2 linked regions of the Mumia flava genome follow. The protein of the gene in region 2 interacts with the protein of the main gene of each other region in a pairwise test. Links are inferred from orthologs where the notes say so. Each region holds a gene or a part of one and is shown on either strand. Other genes may lie near its edges.

The links.
Region 1: the proteins of topA (region 2) and CLV56_RS08975 interact in binary tests that used the Escherichia coli proteins (3 or more experiments, as listed by UniProt). The link is inferred for Mumia flava from one-to-one orthologs.

The regions. Positions count from the first base shown.
Region 1 is NZ_PGEZ01000001.1:1,894,959-1,904,064, reverse strand. What follows is about bases 3,512-6,497. They hold CLV56_RS08975 (IMPACT family protein), read left to right. Parts: upstream 3,512-4,685; coding sequence 4,686-5,309; downstream 5,310-6,497. Other genes in these bases: CLV56_RS08965 (MFS transporter), read left to right, coding at 6,162-6,497; CLV56_RS08970 (TetR/AcrR family transcriptional regulator), read right to left, coding at 5,459-5,992; CLV56_RS08980 (bifunctional metallophosphatase/5'-nucleotidase), read right to left, coding at 3,512-4,451. Outside these bases: CLV56_RS08985 (ExeM/NucH family extracellular endonuclease), read right to left, coding at 1-2,532; more of CLV56_RS08980, read right to left, coding at 2,640-3,511; more of CLV56_RS08965, read left to right, coding at 6,498-7,697; CLV56_RS08960 (immune inhibitor A domain-containing protein), read right to left, coding at 7,781-9,106.
Region 2 is NZ_PGEZ01000001.1:1,641,973-1,651,321, forward strand. What follows is about bases 2,171-5,399. They hold topA (type I DNA topoisomerase), read right to left. Parts: upstream 5,059-5,399; coding sequence 2,371-5,058; downstream 2,171-2,370. Other genes in these bases: CLV56_RS07820 (flavin monoamine oxidase family protein), read right to left, coding at 2,171-2,314; CLV56_RS07830 (DUF5979 domain-containing protein), read left to right, coding at 5,305-5,399. In the rest of the region: CLV56_RS07815 (low temperature requirement protein A), read right to left, coding at 1-937; more of CLV56_RS07820, read right to left, coding at 956-2,170; more of CLV56_RS07830, read left to right, coding at 5,400-9,349. UniProt on the Escherichia coli protein: Releases the supercoiling and torsional tension of DNA, which is introduced during the DNA replication and transcription, by transiently cleaving and rejoining one strand of the DNA duplex.

The sequences.
Region 1 (9,106 bases), 250 kb from region 2 along the record:
CGCGACCGCACGGATGTCGCTGGCCGTACGGTCGGCCACGTCGATCCCGACGAGCGCCGGGTCGTGGTCGCTGGAGCGGTACGGGCCCGGCGAGTAGAAGTCGGTCACGTTGTAGTTGTACCGGCTGTACTCGTAGGCGATCGGCTCCATCGCGTTGATCGACCACACGCCGATCCCCGTGACGTCGCCTGCTGCGGCGGGCGAGGCGAGCACGTGGTCGAGCGACCCGATCTCGCCACCGAACTGGTAGGTCTCCTCCGCTCCCGCGTCCTCCTGGAGATCCGAGTAGCCCGCATCGAGGAGGACCTGGATCGGGTCCTCCTGCGAGTAGGCGTTGAAGTCGCCGGTGAGGAACACCTTGTCGGTGCCTGCGTCGGCGGCGACCTCGTCGGCGAACGTCACGAGCGCCTCGGCCTGCGCGACCCGGTCCGGGTTCGCGAGACCCTGGCCCGTGCCGTCGTCGACCCCGGAACCCTTCGACTTGAAGTGGTTCACGATGGCGACGAACTCGTCCGAGGAGGTCCCGGAGACCGGGCGGAACGCCTGGGCGAGCGGCTCGCGCGCGTTGGTGTAGGCGGGCGACCCGACCAGGACCGTGGAGCCGCCGACCGGCTCGACCGAGGCGGGCTGGTAGATGAACGCCGTGCGGATCACGTCCTGGTTCGCCAGCGGCGGGAGACCGGACGCGTCGGGCGACGGGACGTACGCCCAGGTGCCGGCGCCGGCGTCGGCGTTCAGCGCGTCGACCAGGGTCGCCAGGGCGTCGTCGCGGTCGTGGCCGAACTTGACCGAGTTCTCGATCTCCTCCAGCGACACGACGTCGGCATCGAGCTCGTTGATCGCGGCGACGATCTTGGCCTCCTGACGGGCCAGGTTGGCGTCGTCCCACGCTCCGCGCGGACCCGCGTCGCCGTCGCACTCGTCGACGGTGGTCGGGTTGCCCTCCCGGTCGGGATAGAACTCGCAGTCGAGCCCGGTCGCCGCCTCGTACTCCTCACCGGTGGTGGTGAAGTAGTTGAGGACGTTGAACGTGCCCAACGTGATGTCGCCGCCGACCTCCGGCGGCGACGCGGGCCGCGCCGCGCCGCTGAAGGCCACCGGCTTCGCGCCGTCCGCGGTGACCGGGGTCAGCGGCTGGAAGCGCCAGAGCGAGAAGCGGTAGTCGAGCACCACGTTGTCGCTGAACGCAGCACCGGCGCCGACGCGGATCGTGTCGACCCCGGTCAGCCACGGGTGCGGCGTGTCCGAGCCGCCCGCCGTCCAGTTCGCCGACGACGCGTCGTCGAGCGTGAAGAGGCGGGAGGCGTTCTGTGCCGCGACGGCCTGGGCGTCCGAACCCGGGGCGGCGACCTCGGTGGGGACGTACAGCGGCTCGTCGCCCGTCGCGAGCCCGATCTCACCGAAGGTGTTCGTGGCGTAGTTGTTCGTGACCGTGAACGAGCCCTCGGGATCGATCAGCATGCCCTCGAGGGCCTCGCGGCCCGCAGCGTCGACGGGACCGTCGATCACGGTGGGCTTCACCGCCTCGGCCGGCTCCGTCTCCACCACCACGTCGCTGGCCGACCCCGGTGTCAGCTGGGTCAGCCCGAAGTACTCCGAGACCTCTCCGGTCACCGTCACGTGGTCGCCGGGCGCCACGGCGGCGGCAGCGCCGCCGCCGAAGACGAAGATGCCGTCGCTCGCCCCCTCCGTCGCGTCGTCGGCGCCGCCGGAGCCGGCCGTCTGGAGGTAGAACCCGTTGAGCCCGCCGGTCGGGTACGTGGCGATGACGACGCCGCTCGTGATCACCGTGTCGCCGGCCAGCGGACTCGCGGAGCCGGTGCCCTGGATCTGGGCGATCGTGACGGTCTCAGGCGGCTCGACGACCCCGGCGCACGCCTCGCCGCAGGCGACGGGCGTGATGTCGCCGGTCGCCGAGAGGGTGAAGTCGGCGGCGTTCACGTCGGTGTCGGCGTAGCCGGTGCGGTTCAGGCTGCGGACGTCGGACGTGGCGCTCGGCGCCGGAGCTGCCGACCCCTCGTACGTCTGGGAGCTGCCCCAGCCGACCAGGTCGATGACCCGGTCGTCGTCGACCACCGAGCCGGTCGCCAGCGGGTCGAGCGCAGACGTGGTGTCGGCCAGGACGACGGTGCCGCCGCCGTTCGCGACGTTGAAGCCGTTCGACGCGACGTCCGGTGTCGGCAGGGCGGACCCGTTGGCGCCGTTGCTGCCTCCCCCGACCAGGTAGTGGGTGCCGGCCGGGAGGTCACCGGTCAGGGCGACCACCGAGGTCGGCGGGTTCGAGCTCGAGGCGGACCGGTACTGCACCGAGAGCCCGTCCAGCTCGATCGAGGCGGCGGTCGGGTTGTAGAGCTCGACGAACTTGTTGGTGTACGCGGCGCCGGCGCTGCCGCCGTTGACGTAGACCTCGTTGATGACGAGATGGTCGGCCGGCTCGGCCGCGGCCGGAGAGCTGGTCCCCAGCACGCCGCCGACGAGCGCGGCGGCCACGGTGGTGAGGGCGAGGGTTCGTCGCCTGGGTCGATGGGACACCGGATCCTCCTGATGAGGTGGGATGAAGGTGGTCGGAACGAGAGACGCACGTGACTCCTCCTCGGGCGTCACGTGCGTCTCTCGTGTTGTTCAGCGGCGGTCGGTCGTCACCCGAGTGCGGGATCCTGACCGGGGCCGCCCGGGTTGTTGAAGAGGATGCGCCCCTCCCCGGACCGCGGGTAGTCGGCCGCGGTCACGGTGCCGATCGACTCCAGGTAGCTGCGCAGCGAGACCTGGTCGCCGACCGGGGTCTGGGTGACCGTGACCCCGGGGACCGCGGTCAGGTCGGGCTGACCGTCACCGCCCGTGATCGAGAAGTTGAGCTGGGCGATCGTCGCCGTACCCGTCTGCGTCACCCCGCCGTCGACGACGACCGTGCCGTCGGCGAGGACCAGGCTCTCGACCGTCCCGTCCAGGTTGATCAGCACCTCGGTGCCGTCCGAGACCTGGATGAAGCCACCGTCCTGAGCGCCGACGCCGGCGTCGACGCCGTTCTCGACGATCGCGCGGATCTCGGCGAACGGGACGTCCTCGGCGACGCTCAGGTAGTTGCCGAACGGCTGGATCGAGAAGGTGTCGGCGACGCTGAGCGGTCCGGCCGGGATGTCCAGGTCCTCGCCGCGGATGCCGCCGCCGTTCATGAAGAACACCTGCGGGGTGGACAGCCCGAGGTCGGCAGCGGCCTCGGACGCGCTGGCGAGGTGGGCGTCGGCGATCAGGTTGCCGAGGTTCGCCTCGCGGACGCGCTTGACGGCACGCGAGTTGTCCAGCACGACCTCGCTGCTCGCGATGACCTGGGCTTCCAGGGCCGCGCGCGCCGCCGCGACGGGCTCCTCGATCGTGCGGACCGCACGACGGCTCGGCGGGGTGCTCTCGTCGACCACCTCGAGGCCCGAGTCGCCGTCGTCGATGTCGATCACGTCGCCGGACTTGTCGAACGTGACCTGAAGCGCGCCGACGTAGCGGTAGTTACCCGGCGTCGTGACGACGGGGACGTCGGTGCCGTCGGCATCGGTGGCGATCTGCGGGTACGAACCGAAGATCTCCTCCTCGTCACCCGGGACGAGGACGTCGCCGTCGTCGGCGAGGATCTCGTCGCCGCCGCCGCCGATGATCACGTCGACGTCGGTCAGGGTGCCGGCGAGCTCGATCTCGCTCGTCAGTCCCTGCAGGTGCGAGACGAGGATGATCTTGTCGACGCCCTTGCGGGTGAGCTTGTCCACCTCGGTCTGCGCGATCCCGGTCAGATCCTGACCGATCCCGATGTTGCCGGGCGAGGAGATCGAGCGGAGGAGGTTCGTGGTGAGACCGACGACGCCGATCTTCTCGCCGCGCTCCTTGATGACCGTGCTCGGCACGAGCTGGTCGAGGTCGGCCGTGGACGGCTCGGTCGAGAAGTCGAGGTTGGCGGAGACCATCGGAAGACCCTTGCCGGACTGGACCGCCTCCGCGAACGAGGCGAACGTCTCCGGGCCGAAGTCGAACTCGTGGTTCCCGATCCCCAGCGCGTCGTACCCGACCTGCTGGACGGCCAGAGCGTCGTAGTCGACCCCGGCCTCGTTCGAGGCCTCGCGGGTCAGCCCGGCGAGGAAGTTGTCACCGGAGTTGAGCGTCACGACGCCGCGGCGCAGCGACTCGCCCCAGTTGTAGGACCAGATCCCGGCCTTCAGGCGCTCCTTGCGGACCTCGTTGACGAAGCGGGCGATGCCGCCGTACTCGACCCCGTCGACCTCGCTCGGCAGGAGTGCCGACTCGCCGTCGTTGTTGTGCAGGATCGTCAGCGTGAAGTCGGGCTTCGGCTGCTTGTGCGGCTTCTTCGGTCCGTGCGACGCCATCGCCGGCGCGGCGACGGCGGTGGCTGCCACCATGCCGCCGGCCACCGCTGCGGCCGCCGCGGCCCTCCTGAGTCGGTGGGACATCATGCTCCTTCGGTGGGGGACGGGATCGCGACGTACTCAACCTGGGTCGCGTAGCCCTACAGTGTCAGGAAGGTGAAGAACGCGCTACAGGGCGACCACAAGTTCTTCCTTCACGGGTCGGTACCCACGAAAAGCCTCCCGTACTCAGCCATCGGTGACCTCTGCCCGCCGGCTCGGCGGACAGGTCGCAATCGCTGGCTTCACGCCCGAGACGACCGAGGAGCCCACCGCGGGATGATCGACGCCTACCTGGTGCCCGGATCCGTGGGCGAGTCCGTCGTCGAGGACCGCGGCTCCCGCTTCGTCGGACGGGTGCGTCGGGTCGAGACCGAGGACGAGGCGCGCGCGGTGATCGCCGCCGCGCGAGCGCAGCACCCGGACGCGCGCCACCACTGCACGGCGTTCGTGCTGGGGCCGGAGGGGGCTCTGCGGCGCTCCAACGACGACGGTGAGCCCGGCGGGACCGCGGGCGCCCCTATGCTCGACGTGCTGGACAAGCGGGGCGTACGGGACGTCGTGGCGGTCGTGACGCGGTGGTTCGGCGGGACGCTGCTCGGCGCCGGCGGTCTCGTCCGGGCGTACGGCGAGGCGACGTCACGCGCGCTCGACGACGCCGGCGTGCTGCGTCGGGAGCGGCAGGTCCTGGTGCGGGTCAGGGTCGGTCACGCCGATGCGGGCCGCCTCGAGCACGAGCTGCGCTCGGGCGGCGTCGCGGTACGCGGGGTCACCTACGGTGCCGACGCGTCGTTCGAGGTCGCGGTCGCGCCCGGTCGTGTCGACGCGCTCGACGCGCAGGTGGCAGCGCTGACCGCCGGAACAGCCGCGCTCGAGGTCGGCGACGAGGTCTGGGCGCCTTAGGGTCTCGATCGCTCGCTGCGCTCGCGCCTCGACCACCGGTGTGGCCGTGAAGTCTCGCTGCGCTCGCGCCTCGACCACCGGTGTGGCCGTGGAGTCTCGGTCGCTCGCGCCTCGACCACCGGTGTGGCCGTGAAGTCTCGGTCGCTGCCTCAGATCGCTTCGATCCGTGAGAGGACGTCGCGGACGTGCTCCAGCGAGCGCTCGTGGGCCAGGCCGGTGGTGTCGTCGAAGTAGAGCCCGTCGCCGATCAGCTGGACGGTGCGGGCGAGCGCGTTGTCGCCGTAGTGCTCGGCCAGCACCTCGAACCACCCGTTGCGCAGCTCGGCCAGCGTCTCGCGTGCACGCGCGTCCGACTCCTGCGCGACCCGGGCGGCGGCGATCAGGCCGCGGTCGAAGTCCGAGCCGGTGTCGACCGAGGTGTTGAGGTAGAACGCGACCGGCCCTTCGGGTGCGGAGCGCATCTTCTCGACGTCGGTGCGGCCGCGCTCCTGCAGCCGCGCGAGCATGGCCTCGACCATCGCGTCCTTGCTCGGGAAGTGGTAGAGCAGTCCGCCCTTGGAGACCTCGGCCTGGGCGGCGACGGCGTCGAGCGTGGCGACGCGACTCCCGCCGTCGACCAGCAGGGTCTCGAACGCGTCCAGGATGCGGTCGCGGGTGGTGGCGCCGTCGGAGCGGGCGGGCATGGCAGCACTCTAGCGACCCCGCACCGTCCGGCCGGTGTGGTGGAAATCCCGTTGTGGCCACGATCGAGACTCTGTACCGTCTGGACGGGAATAACTGTACCGGCTGGACGGTTAACCTGAGCGTGCTGTCACGCCCACCGTCCGCGACTCGACCCGAAGGGGGAAGCCCATGAGCACCGACGCGATCACGCCCACCACGTACGAGCGCCCGACCCGAGCCGGTGCTCGCCAGTGGGCCGCGCTCTTCGTCCTGATGCTCCCCGTGCTCCTGGTGAGCATGGACAACACCGTCCTCAGCTTCGCGCTGCCGGCCATCAGCGGTGCGCTGCACCCCAGCGGGACGCAGCTGCTGTGGGTCGTCGACATCTACGCGCTGATGCTCGCCGGCCTCCTGGTGGCGATGGGGTCGCTGGGCGACCGGATCGGCCGGCGCCGGCTCCTGATCATCGGATCGGTCGGCTTCGGTCTCACGTCGCTCGCCGCGGCGTACGCCCCGAGCGTCGAGATGCTGATCGCGGCGCGCGCGATGCTCGGCGTGTTCGGCGCGACGCTGATGCCGTCCACGCTCTCGCTGCTGCGCAACATCTTCGTCGACCGCCAGCAGCGCCGGCTCGCGATCGCGACCTGGGCCGCGGCGTTCTCCGGCGGGGCCGCGATGGGGCCGATCGTCGGCGGGTGGTTGCTCGAGCACTTCACCTGGGGCGCGGTGTTCTGGATCAACGTCCCGGTGGTCGCGGTCCTCGTGCCGCTCGCACTGTGGCTCCTCCCGGAGTCCCGCAACCCAGCACCCGGCCCGCTGGACCCGCTCAGCATCGTGCTGTCGATGGCGGCGATGCTCCCGCTGGTCTACGGGATCAAGGTGATCGCCGAGCACGGCATCACCGGGACGGCCGCGTGGTCGTTCGGGATCGCGGTCGCCTCGGGCATCGCCTTCGTGCGGCGCCAGCGTCGCCGCCCGATCCCGCTCGTCGACGTGAGCCTGTTCGGCAACCGCGTGTTCTCCGGCGCGCTGACAGCGAACCTGCTGAGCCTGATGGGGCTGACCGGGTTCCTGCTCTTCTCGTCGCAGTTCCTCCAGCTGGTGGTGGGACTGTCGCCGATGGAGGCCTCCGTGGTGCTGCTGCCGGGCCTGGCAGCGACGATCCTGGCCGGTTTCGGAGCAGTGCGCCTGGTCCGGTTCTTCAGCACGCGCAGCGTGGTGGCGGTGAGCTTCGGCCTGTCGGCCGCGGGCTACGCGATCGCCGCGTTCGTCGGCGACGTGCCGACCGCGCTCTCGATCGGCATCGCCTTCGCCGTCCTGGGGATCGGGATCGGGTTCGCCGAGACGCTGACGAACGACGTCGTGGTCACGAGCGTGCCCGCCGAGCGTGCCGGAGCGGCGTCCGCGCTGTCGGAGACCGCCTACGAGATCGGCGCGGTGCTCGGCACCGCGGTCCTGGGAGGCGTGCTCACCGCGGCGTACCGAGGTGGTGTCACGGTGCCCGCGCTCGTCGGGACGCCGGAGCAGCGCACCGCCGCGCACGAGACGCTCGGTGGCGCCGTCGACCTCGCGAGCGGTCTTCCCGAGGGGCTGGCCGACGCGGTGCGGACCTCGGCGCAGCTCGCCTTCGACCACGCCGTGCAGCTCACCTCGGCTCTGGCCATCGTCGTCGCGCTCGGGGCCGCCGTGGTGTCGTGGGTGACGCTGCGCGACGCCGACCGCTGAGCCGCTCGTACGACGGAGCGCTCGTACGCACGAGGCCCCCGGGACGCCGTGTCCCGGGGGCCTCGCCGTTCACGCCCCAGCGATCACTTGATCCGGATGCGCATGCTGGTGCCCTTCTCCTTCAGCACCTTCACCTTGACGCCGACCGCGGGGAGCTTGACCCCGTGGTTCGGCAGCTCGGAGTACCAGTACTTCCTCGTGTCGTTGAAGACCGGCTGCGGGTCCTGCGCCCGGATGTAGCTCGGCTTGCCGTTCGTGTGCAGCGTCATCGAGTCCGCGCGCTGCTTGGAGAACGGGGCGTCGTACACCTGGACGCGGGCTCGCCACGGAGCGCCGGTCGCCATGTTGATGATCGGGCGCGGGTGCGCGTCGATCGGCAGGTTGCGACCGGTGCCGGGGTGCACGTTGGTGTTGTTGTCCGCCACCGACGTGTCCCAGTAGGAGATCAGCAGGCCGTGGCCGTAGCGGTAGTGCTCGACCCAGTCCGGCTTCGTGCTGGCCCACCCGAAGTTGTACGGGCCGGTCTCGAGGTAGCGGTCGTAGTCGACGTACGACCGGTGCCCCATCACGTAGAAGTTGTCGAAGTCCTGCGTGACCGTCGCACCGACGATCGAGAACCCGTCCAACGTCCACGCGGCCCCGCCGTCCTCGGCGCCGTCGGACAGCACGGTGGCGCCGTCGGCGGTCACCTCGATGTCGTCGAGGAACAGGCCGGCCTCGGAGACCCCGCCGTCGGTGCGGTACTGCACCCGGAAGTCGACCTGCTGACCGGCGTACGCGTCCAGCGGCACGACGAGGTCGCCCCAGTCGGGGTGCTCGCCGTCGATCGCCGGCGAGCCCGAGGTGTCGGTGCCGTAGTCCTCACCGTCGATCGTGCCCGGGAGCGAGGTCCACGACGATCCGCCGTCGGTCGAGACCTGGAAGTACGCGTAGTCGTAGCCAGCCTCGATCTCCCAGCGTGCCTGAGCCGTGAAGCTCGCCGACGACGCGCCGGAGAGGTCCAGCGACGTCGACATCGTGTTGTTCAGGTCGTCCGCGGAGCCGGAGAAGAACTGCTTCTCCCCCGATGCCGGGGCACCCTTGTCGAACGACACGGTCTTCTTCGGCAGCACGACGACGGCGCCCTGCGCGTCCTTGGAGTTGTACTCCTGGGGCCCGAGGTCGAGCGTGCGCTTCTGCCCGGCGGCGACGACCTCGTAGTCGAGCCACCCGAGCTGGAGCTTCTCCCAGGCGCCGAGGTCACCCGGTCGGGTGCCGAGCGGCTCACCGGCGTCGTTCAGCCGGCTCTGCGCCATCAGGGTCCAGTACTCGTTGGAGTTGTCGCCGCGGCCGGAGGTGTCGTACGCGTCCGGCAGCCCCAGGTCGTGGCCGTACTCGTGCACGAAGACCGACAGGCCGCCGTTCTCCGG
Region 2 (9,349 bases):
GCACCTCGGAGGCGTGCGCGTGGTGGGTCCAGTGGTCGACGCGGACCGCGAGACCCGCCCCGAGCGCCGCCGCGGCGGCGAAGATGAAGTAGTGCCCGAACCCCCACAGGTACTCGACGCCGGTCCCGAGGTACCGGACGCGGCTGAGGAAGGCGGCGGAGTCCCGCGCGAAGTACAGCCACCAGGCACTGAACACGATCAGCACCCCGCCCGCGACGACACCGACCAGCGCGGCGTCGACCTCGCGCTCGTCGAGCGCCTGCTGGATCGCGACGGTCGTCGACAGGATCGTCTCGCCGAGCACGATGATGTAGAAGAGCCCGTACCGCTCGGCGATGTGGTGCGGGTGCCACGGCGTCTGCCCCGAGCGCTCCGCCCACACCGGCACCGCGAGCTCGCAGGCGACGAGCACGAGGAACAGCGGCACGTCGAGCGAGTGCGGGACGAAGAGGTACGCGATCCACAGCACCTGCACCGCGCTGATCCCCGCGGCGTAGTGCCGGCACGTGGTGGCGCGCTCCGGGTCGCCGGCCGCGGCGCGCATCCACTGCGCGACCAGCCCGAGGCGCATGATCACGTAGCCTGCGACGCCGAGGACGAACTCTCCCTCGAACATGCGGGGGATGCCCGCGGCGAGCACGAGCGAGCCGAAGATCTGCAGCAGCGTGAGGACGCGGTAGGCGGCGCCGTCGTCGTCGTAGGCCGAGGCGAACCACGCGAAGTTCAACCACGTCCACCAGATCGCGAAGAAGACCAGCCCGAAGTGCCCGACGCCCTCGATCAGGTGGCCCTCGGACCCCGCGTGGTGGAGCGCGGTCGCGGCCTGGGCGACCGCCACCACGAAGCACAGGTCGGTGAAGAGCTCCAGCGGGGTGGCGGAGCGGTGCCCCTCAGCGGGATCGCGTGGTCTCAGGACGCTGATCAGCGGTGTCGTCACGCGCTCAGCATCTCGCGATCACGGCAGGGCGGCGAGCACCTCCGCCGCGGCGCGCTCACCGGACTCGATCGCTCCGTCGACGTACCCGCACCAGCGACGCGCGGTCTCCGTGCCCGCCCAGTGGATCCGCCCGACCGGCGCACGCAGCGCGGTGCCGACCTGCGTCCACGCCCCGGGTGGCAGGTGCGCGGCGTAGCACCCGCGCGTCCACTCCTCGTCGGTCCAGTTCCGCAGCTGGAGGGCGACCACGTCGTAGGCCGGCTGACCGAACAGGTCCGCGAGCGCGTCGAGCACCTCCGCGCGCTGACGCTGCGGGGACAACGCCGCCAGGGCGATCGCGTCGTCGGCCTCGGCGAACGCGGTCAGCACGCCGTACCCGTCGCCCACCGGCTCGGAGGTGTCGAAGGTGACGGACACGGGACCGCGGTCCGTCATCGCTTCCCCGGACAGCCCCTGCTCCCTCCAGAACGGGCGACGGTAGACGGCGTGGATCTTGATCACGCTGCCGTGCGGCATCCGCTGTGTGAGCATCGTGCGCCCCGCCGGCAGACCGGGGCGGTAGTCGATGCTCGCGGCCAGCGCCGGAGGGACCGTCACGATCACGCGGTGCGCCGTGGTCGCACCGGAGTCGCTGTCGACCGTCACGTGGTCGTCGTCGGACAGGATCGCGGACACCGGCTCCTCAAGCCGGACCCAGCGCCCCATCGGCTCGGCGAGGCGCTGCGCGAGCTGCTGCATCCCGCCGACGACCCGGGCGTCCTGCGCCCCGCCCTCGGTCGTCAGCATGTGCTCCAGACCCCCGGCGGAGCGTGCGCCGAACAGCACGTGGAGCAGCGAGACGTTCGACGGCGAGGTCGCGAGCACCGCCCCGCACGCGCCGCGGAAGAAGTCCCGCCCCTTCGACGTCAGGCAGGTCCGCCGGATCCAGGTCTCGAACGTCATCGCGTCGTAGCGACGGGCCGCGTCCCCGTGCCAGGGCTCCTCCAGCGACACCTTGCTCGCGGCCGCGGTGAAACGCAGCATCGCCTGGGCGACGTCGGCGGTCGCGACGGCGTCCAGCGTCGCCGCGGCACCGCGGTAGCGCCGCGTCCGACCGTGCAGCCGCATGAGAGCGTCGCCGACGCCGGCCTGCGCCGTCGTCGTCAGCCCGAAGCGCTGGAGCTCGGCGGCCACCAGCCGCTGGTCCGGCGCGACCCACGCACCGCCCGAGTCGACCCGCACGTCGTCGACGCCGTCGACGGTCTCGGTCCACGTCCGCCCACCCACGCGGTCCCGCGCCTCGAGCACCACCACGCTGCGGCCGGCGGCCCGCACACGGTCGGCCGCGACGAGCCCGCTCACGCCGGCCCCCACCACGATCACGTCGACGTTCGCCATCGGGTGCATCCTACGCACGAGTCGCGATCACGACAGGCTCGACGGTCGGGGCGGGCTCAGGACTTCTTGGCGGTCTTCTTGGCGGTCGACTTCTTCGTCGTCTTCTTCGCGGGCGTCTTCTTCGCCGTCGACTTCTTGCGCGTGGACTTCTTCGCCGGGCCCTTGGCGCGCTTCTCGGCGAGCAGCTCAGCGGCGCGCTCCAGCGTCACGGTCTCGACCTCGTCGCCCTTGCGCAGGGTCGCGTTGTACTCACCGTCGGTGACGTACGGCCCGAACCGCCCGTCCTTGACCACGACCGGGCTCCCGCTGGCCGGATCGTTGCCGAGCTCCTTGAGCGGAGCGGCAGCCTGGCGACGACCGCGCTGCTTCGGCTGGGCGTAGATCGCCAGCGCCTGCTCGAGGGTGATGTCGAAGAGCTGCTCCTCGGTCTCCAGCGAGCGCGAGTCCGTGCCCTTCTTGAGGTACGGGCCGTACCGGCCGTTCTGCGCGGTGATCTCGTCGCCGGACTCCGGGTCCACCCCGACCACGCGCGGCAACGACAACAGCTTGAGGGCATCGTCGATCGTGACGGTGTCGAGGTCCATCGACTTGAGCAGGGAGCCGGTCTTCGGCTTCTCCTTCTTCGCGCCCTTCTTCGCCGGCGTCTCCGCCTCGGGCAGCACCTCGGTGACGTACGGGCCGAAGCGACCGTTCTTCGCGACGATCGTCCGCCCGGTCGACGGGTCGACCCCGAGCTCGCGGTCCTGCCCGGCGGGGTTCGCGAGCAGCTCGCGGGCCTTGTCCATCGTCAGCTCGTCCGGCGGCAGGTCGTCGGGGATGTTCGCGCGCTGCACCACGCCGTCGGCGTCCGGGCCCTCGAGGTACGGGCCGTACCGCCCCACCCGGATCGCGACCCCGTCGCCGAGGTCGAACGTCGACAGCTCGCGGGCATCGATGTCACCGAGGCCGTCGACGAGCTTCTTCAGCCCGGTGTCCTCGGTCTTGTCGCCGTAGTAGAAGCTGTGCAGCACCTCAGGTCGGCGCTCACGGCCCGCAGCGACCTCGTCGAGCACGTCCTCCATCATCGCGGTGAAGCCGTAGTCGACCAGGCGCCCGAAGTGACGCTCGAGCAGCCGCGTGGCCGAGAAGGCGACCCAGGCAGGGACGAGGGCGTTGCCCTTCTTGTAGACGTAGCCGCGGTTGAGGATCGTCTGGATGATGGAGGCGTACGTCGACGGGCGCCCGATCTCGCGCTTCTCGAGCTCGCCGATCAGCGTCTGCTCCGTGTAGCGCGCGGGCGGCTTCGTGGCGTGGACGGCCGCCTCGATCGACGCGGCCGTCACCGTCTCCCCCTCCGCGACGTCGGGGAGCCGGGTCTGCTTGTCGTCGGACTCCGCCTCGGGGTCGTCCGCGCCCTCCACGTAGGCCTTCAGGAACCCGTAGAACGTGATCGTGCGTCCGGACGACGTGAGCTCGCACTCCTCACCGGAGCCGGCGGTCGCGCCGATCCGCACGGTCACGGTGTTGCCGCGGGCGTCCTTCATCTGCGACGCCATCGTGCGCATCCAGACCAGCTCGTACAGCCGGAACTCGTCGCCGCTCAGCCCGGTGTCGCCGGGCGTACGGAACGTCTCGCCCGCCGGACGGATCGCCTCGTGCGCCTCCTGCGCGTTCTTCACCTTCGAGGCGTACGTCCGCGGCGCCTCGGGCAGGTAGTCCGGCCCGTACAGCTCGCGGACCTGTGCCCGCGCGGCGTCCAGCGCGGTCTGCGACAGCGTCGTCGAGTCGGTCCGCATGTAGGTGATGTGCCCGCCCTCGTACAGCCGCTGCGCGACCTGCATCGTGCGCTGCGCACCCCAGCCGAGCTTGCGGCCCGCCTCCTGCTGCAGCGTCACGGTCCGGAACGGGGCGTAGGGGCGGCGGGTGTAGGGCTTCGACTCGACCGAGCGGATCGTGAACGTCGCGTCGCGCAGCCCGTCGGCCAGCGCGACGGCGCGGGCCTCGTCGAGGTGGATCACCGGCGGCTTGCCCGTGAGCTGCCCCTCGGAGTCGAAGTCGCGGCCCTGCGCGACCCGGGCGCCGTCGACGTTGACGAGCCGGGCGGGGAACACCTGCGGGTCCTTGCCCTCGCCCGCGTCGAGCCGGGCGTCCAGGTCGGCGTACGTGGCGGAGCGGAACGCGATCCGCTCGCGCTCGCGCTCGACGACCAGCCGGGTCGCGACCGACTGCACGCGCCCTGCCGAGAGACCCGACATCACCTTCTTCCACAGGACCGGGCTGACCTCGTAGCCGTACAGACGGTCGAGGATGCGACGGGTCTCCTGGGCGTCGACGAGGTCGGTGTTGATCTCGCGGGTGTTGGCGATCGCGGCCTCGATGGCCTGCGGGGTGATCTCGTTGAAGGTCATCCGGCGGACCGGGACCTTCGGCTTCAGCTCGTCGACGAGGTGCCAGGCGATCGCCTCGCCCTCCCGGTCCTCATCGGTCGCGAGGATGAGCTCGTCGGACTCCTTGAGGAGCTTCTTGAGCTTGGTGATCTGGGCCTTCTTGTCCGCCGGCACGACGTAGACCGGGTCGAAGTCGCCGTCGACGTCCACACCCAGCCGCGCCCAGGGCTGCCCCTTGTACTTCGCGGGGACCTCCGCCGCGCCGTTGGGCAGGTCGCGGACGTGGCCGAAGCTGGCCTCGACGACGTAGCCCTTGCCGAGGTAGCCGGCGATCTGCGCGATCTTCTTCGGCGACTCGACGATGACGAGAGAGGTCACGGACGTGTGCTCCTGGCGTGTGGGTCGGACGGGACGGCCCGTCCGGGCGCCCGAACGGGGCAGCCGAGCGCCACGGTAGCGCGTTCGGCGAAAAACGGAGGACACCGGTGTGCACCACGGGGCCCGGTGTCCGGCGAGAAGCGGACAGGTGGTGACGTCAACGGTTGAGGTTGTGGAAAGGTTCCGAGACCGCCAGTCTGAGGGGCAGGATCCTGCCGATTCGTCCGCTTCGACCCCGGAGGCTACGTGTCCCACCGAGCTCGTGCTGCCCTGTCGTTCGTCGCCGCGCTGCTCATCGCTCTGCCGCTCGCGTTGACCGGCGCGGTGTTCGCGCCGGCGCTCGCCCAGGGCACGGGAGTCGTGTCGGTGGACAAGTCCGTGGTCGGCACGCCGCCGGCCGGCGGGTACGAGCCGGGGGACACGTTCCAGTACGAGATCGAGGTGTCGTGCTCGAACCTCGACGGACCGGGCTGTGACGATGCGCAGCTCACCGACACCCTCCCTCCGCCGCTCGTCCTGTCCGGTGACCCGGCGGTCACCGTGAGCGGCACCAGCGACGCCGAGATCACGGAGGACGGCGACAACTTCACGATCGACTTCACCGAAACCCTCGGCGGCGGGGTCATCGGTCTCACCGCCGGCAGCGACATCTCGATCATCGTCAACGTGGAGGTCCCCGAGGACGCCTCGGGCGACTACGACGGCACCGTCACGAACACCGCCGACGTCACGCAGTCCAACGGCGACCCTGCCTCCGACTCGGCCGACGTCACCCTGAACATCGAGACGACGCTCGCCGCGACGGTCGACAAGACGATCGATCCCACCACGGTGCCCGGCGTCCCCGGCGTGCCGGTCGAGATCACGATCGACTCCGCGAACACCTCGAACGCGTCGGTCGACTCCCTGGTCGTCCAGGATCCCGCGGACGGCGCCGACGACCCGTTCGAGTACCTCGCGGTGACCGGGGTCGTCTCGTTCACCCCGCCCGACGGCGCGGTCCAGGTGCAGGTCGACTGGCAGAGCGAGGACGGCACCTGGAACGAGGGCACACCGTCGGCCATCCCGACCGATCCCAACGCCCTTCTGTCGGGCATTCCCGACCTGACTGCGGTGCACGGCCTCCGGATCACGTGGATCGGCGACGACGGCGCGACGATCCCACCGGACACCGAGAGCACGATCGTGCTGGCGACGGAGACGCGTCCGAACGTCGCGGACCTCCCTGAAGGTGCGACAACGGTCGACAACGTCACGTCCGCGCTGGTGACCCAGGACGACGCCACGTCCGTGCCGGTCACGGACGCCGCGACCGTCGTGATCAACCGGACGGCCCCGACGGTCGAGACCACGAAGACCTACACGCCGACGAACGTGCCCTCCGGTGGGACGACCACCGCGACGATCACGTCGGCCGTCGGGTCGATCCCCGTCACGGAGATGGTGATCCAGGACCCGGCAGCCGGCACCGCGAGCTTCGTGGACCAGAACGTGACGTTCGAGGGGTTCGACCCGGACTCGATCCAGTGGCCCGCGAACGCCACCGAGGCGACGATCGTCTACACCTACGACGACGGGACCACGTCGACCGAGACGACCGACGTCCCGAACACGCTGCCGGACCCGGACGCCGGCAAGACCGTCACCGGCTTCACCATCACCTTCGCCGGACCGATCCAGGCGAACGCGACCGCGAACATCGCGTACGACGTCACCGTCGAGACCCTGCCGGACGGCTCGGGGCCGGACACCTCGACCAACACGACGAGCACCACCGTCACCGACGCGAACGGCACGCCGGCCGACGACACCGACTCGGCGACGATCAACGTCCTCCCGCTCCAGGTCGAGACCGACATCACCAAGGACATCATCCGGACCGAGATGCCCGGGGTTCCCGGCGCGTCGACGGTGATCTCACTCAACGCCGGGGTCTCCGACAGCTCGACGATCGGGTCGGACTACCTCCAGATCACCGACCCGTCCCCGCAGCCGCCGGACAGCGACGCACCGCCGACGCTGACCGACTTCTGGAACCGGATGGACCTGGCGTCGCTCGGACCGGTCGAGATCCCCACGAACACCACGCTCACCGTGGAGTACTGGAGCGACTCCGAGCAGGAGTGGGTGACGGTGGAGTCGGACATCGGCGCCGACGCCTCGCCGTACACCTGGACACCGACGGCCGACGAGCGCGAGGACATCGCCGGGATCCGACTGACCTGGGAACCGACCGACCCCGACGGGACCCTGCCGCCCGGCTTCGAGGTCACCCCGTACTTCACCGTCAGCCAGCGCGACACGATGCGTGACGGGTCGGGCAGCGCTCTCCCCGACGACACGACGGGCACCCTCACGTACGACAACGACGCGCAGTCGAAGGTCGACAACGACGCCTCGCAGGACACCCCGGTCTACGACGACGATGACGACACCATCGACGTGTACCCCGTCGACGGAGGCCCCGGCACGGACCTGCTCGACAAGACGTGGCTCGATCCCGACTCCGGCAACCCGAGCGACGCCGTTACGGTGCCCGCGCTGACCGACGACCAGCGGGCCGCCCGCGTCCTGTGGGGCACCGGAGGTTTCCCGATCGAGCAGGCGGTGGTCGCCGACCCCGCGAGCGCCGGTGAGCTGGCCGACGTCTCCACCAGCGTCTTCGACGCCTTCGACCTGGTCGAGATCCAGCCGATCGACGCGAGCAGCGATCCGCTCATGACCTTCGACGCCGTCACGGCCGTCGAGCTGTACGACGGGTCGGGCTGGGTCGACATCACCACGGACGTCTGCGGCGCCGACGGCGCCGGCTGCGACGGGACCTTCCCCGGCTACACCCTCGACGCCGACCAGCAGGCCTCCACGATCGGGGTCCGCCTGACCTTCGAGGAGAGCCCGACCCGCGGCGACCGGATCACCAACCCGGCGACCGACCCGCCGGTCGGGAGCGGTGTCGCTCTGTCGAACGCCGCGAGCCGGCCGGTCGACCTCACCTTCCAGATCCGCCAGACGCTCCGCTCCGACCCGTCCCAGCCGGTCCTCGGCACGGAGCACGACTACACCTACAACACCGGGACGGCCGGCCTGGTCGACAACACCGCCAGCCTGACGCCCGACGACTACGACCCGTCGACCGACGACGCACTGATCACGATCACGGACGAGAACGTCAACACCACGATCACCAAGACGTTCGACGCCGACTCCATCGGCCTTCCCCCGGCCGGCGGTGGGACGAGCATCCAGGACTTCCCGCTCACGCTGGTGACGCTGACCGCGACGAACACGACCCCGGCCCTCGTCTCCGACCTCACGGTCACGGATCCGGTCGACGGGACCCCGCCGACGAACGTGTTCGAGATGTTCAACCTCCAGGACATCGTCTCGATCAGCGTGCCTGCGGGCGCGGATCCAGCGTTGACGGAGGTCGTGCTCACCCATCAGACCGGCACGGTGGACGCTCCCATCACGATCGACGAGGCCCTCGCGCGCAGTGAGGGAAGCCTGGCGACGGTGACCGGGATCAGCGTCCTCCACCACAGCCCGGACGGCACGCTGGTCGCGATCGAGCCCGATGCCACGTCGGTGGTCGAGCTGAGCCTGCGTCTCCGCCCCACCTACCGCACCAGCGGCGCGCCGATCGAGGAAGGCGACACGGCGATCAACCGTGCCCAGAGCGACGTGAGCAGTCCGGAGGACGACGCCACGGCGACCTCCCCCGCCCAGATCGTCATCGAGCAGGCGACCTACGGCGTCCAGGCCGAGAAGACGATCGCTCCGGCGGAGCGGTACGAGGACGAGAGCGACGTCTACACGATCACCCTCGAGGGTCAGCCGACCGGGAACGTCCGCACCCGCGAGCTGACGATCAGCGACACGGCGGAGACGTTCTGGAACGCGTTCGACTTCACCTCCTTCGAGCCGACCACACGCCAGGACCCGATCGCGCAGATCAAGACGGACGCGCTGGTGGGCATCACCTACGAGCTCGACGCGGGCGGCAGTCCTGTTGCCCTGTGCAACGGGTCGGAGGACCTGACCGGATGCTGGGCCGAGGGCGAGTGGACCGAGGTGACCGGCGACATCCTTCCCGTGCTCCCCGACGGCGTCTCGGCAGCACAGGTGCGCGGGCTGCGGTTCTCGTTCCGCAACGCCGACAACACCGGCTGGGAGCGGTCATCGACGCCGGTCGTCCCGGTCGCCTTCACCGCGACCCGGCGCGACACCCTGATCATCGGGCCGAACGGCGAGGACGACACGGTGCCGGTCCCGTCGACGCTGCCCGGGATGG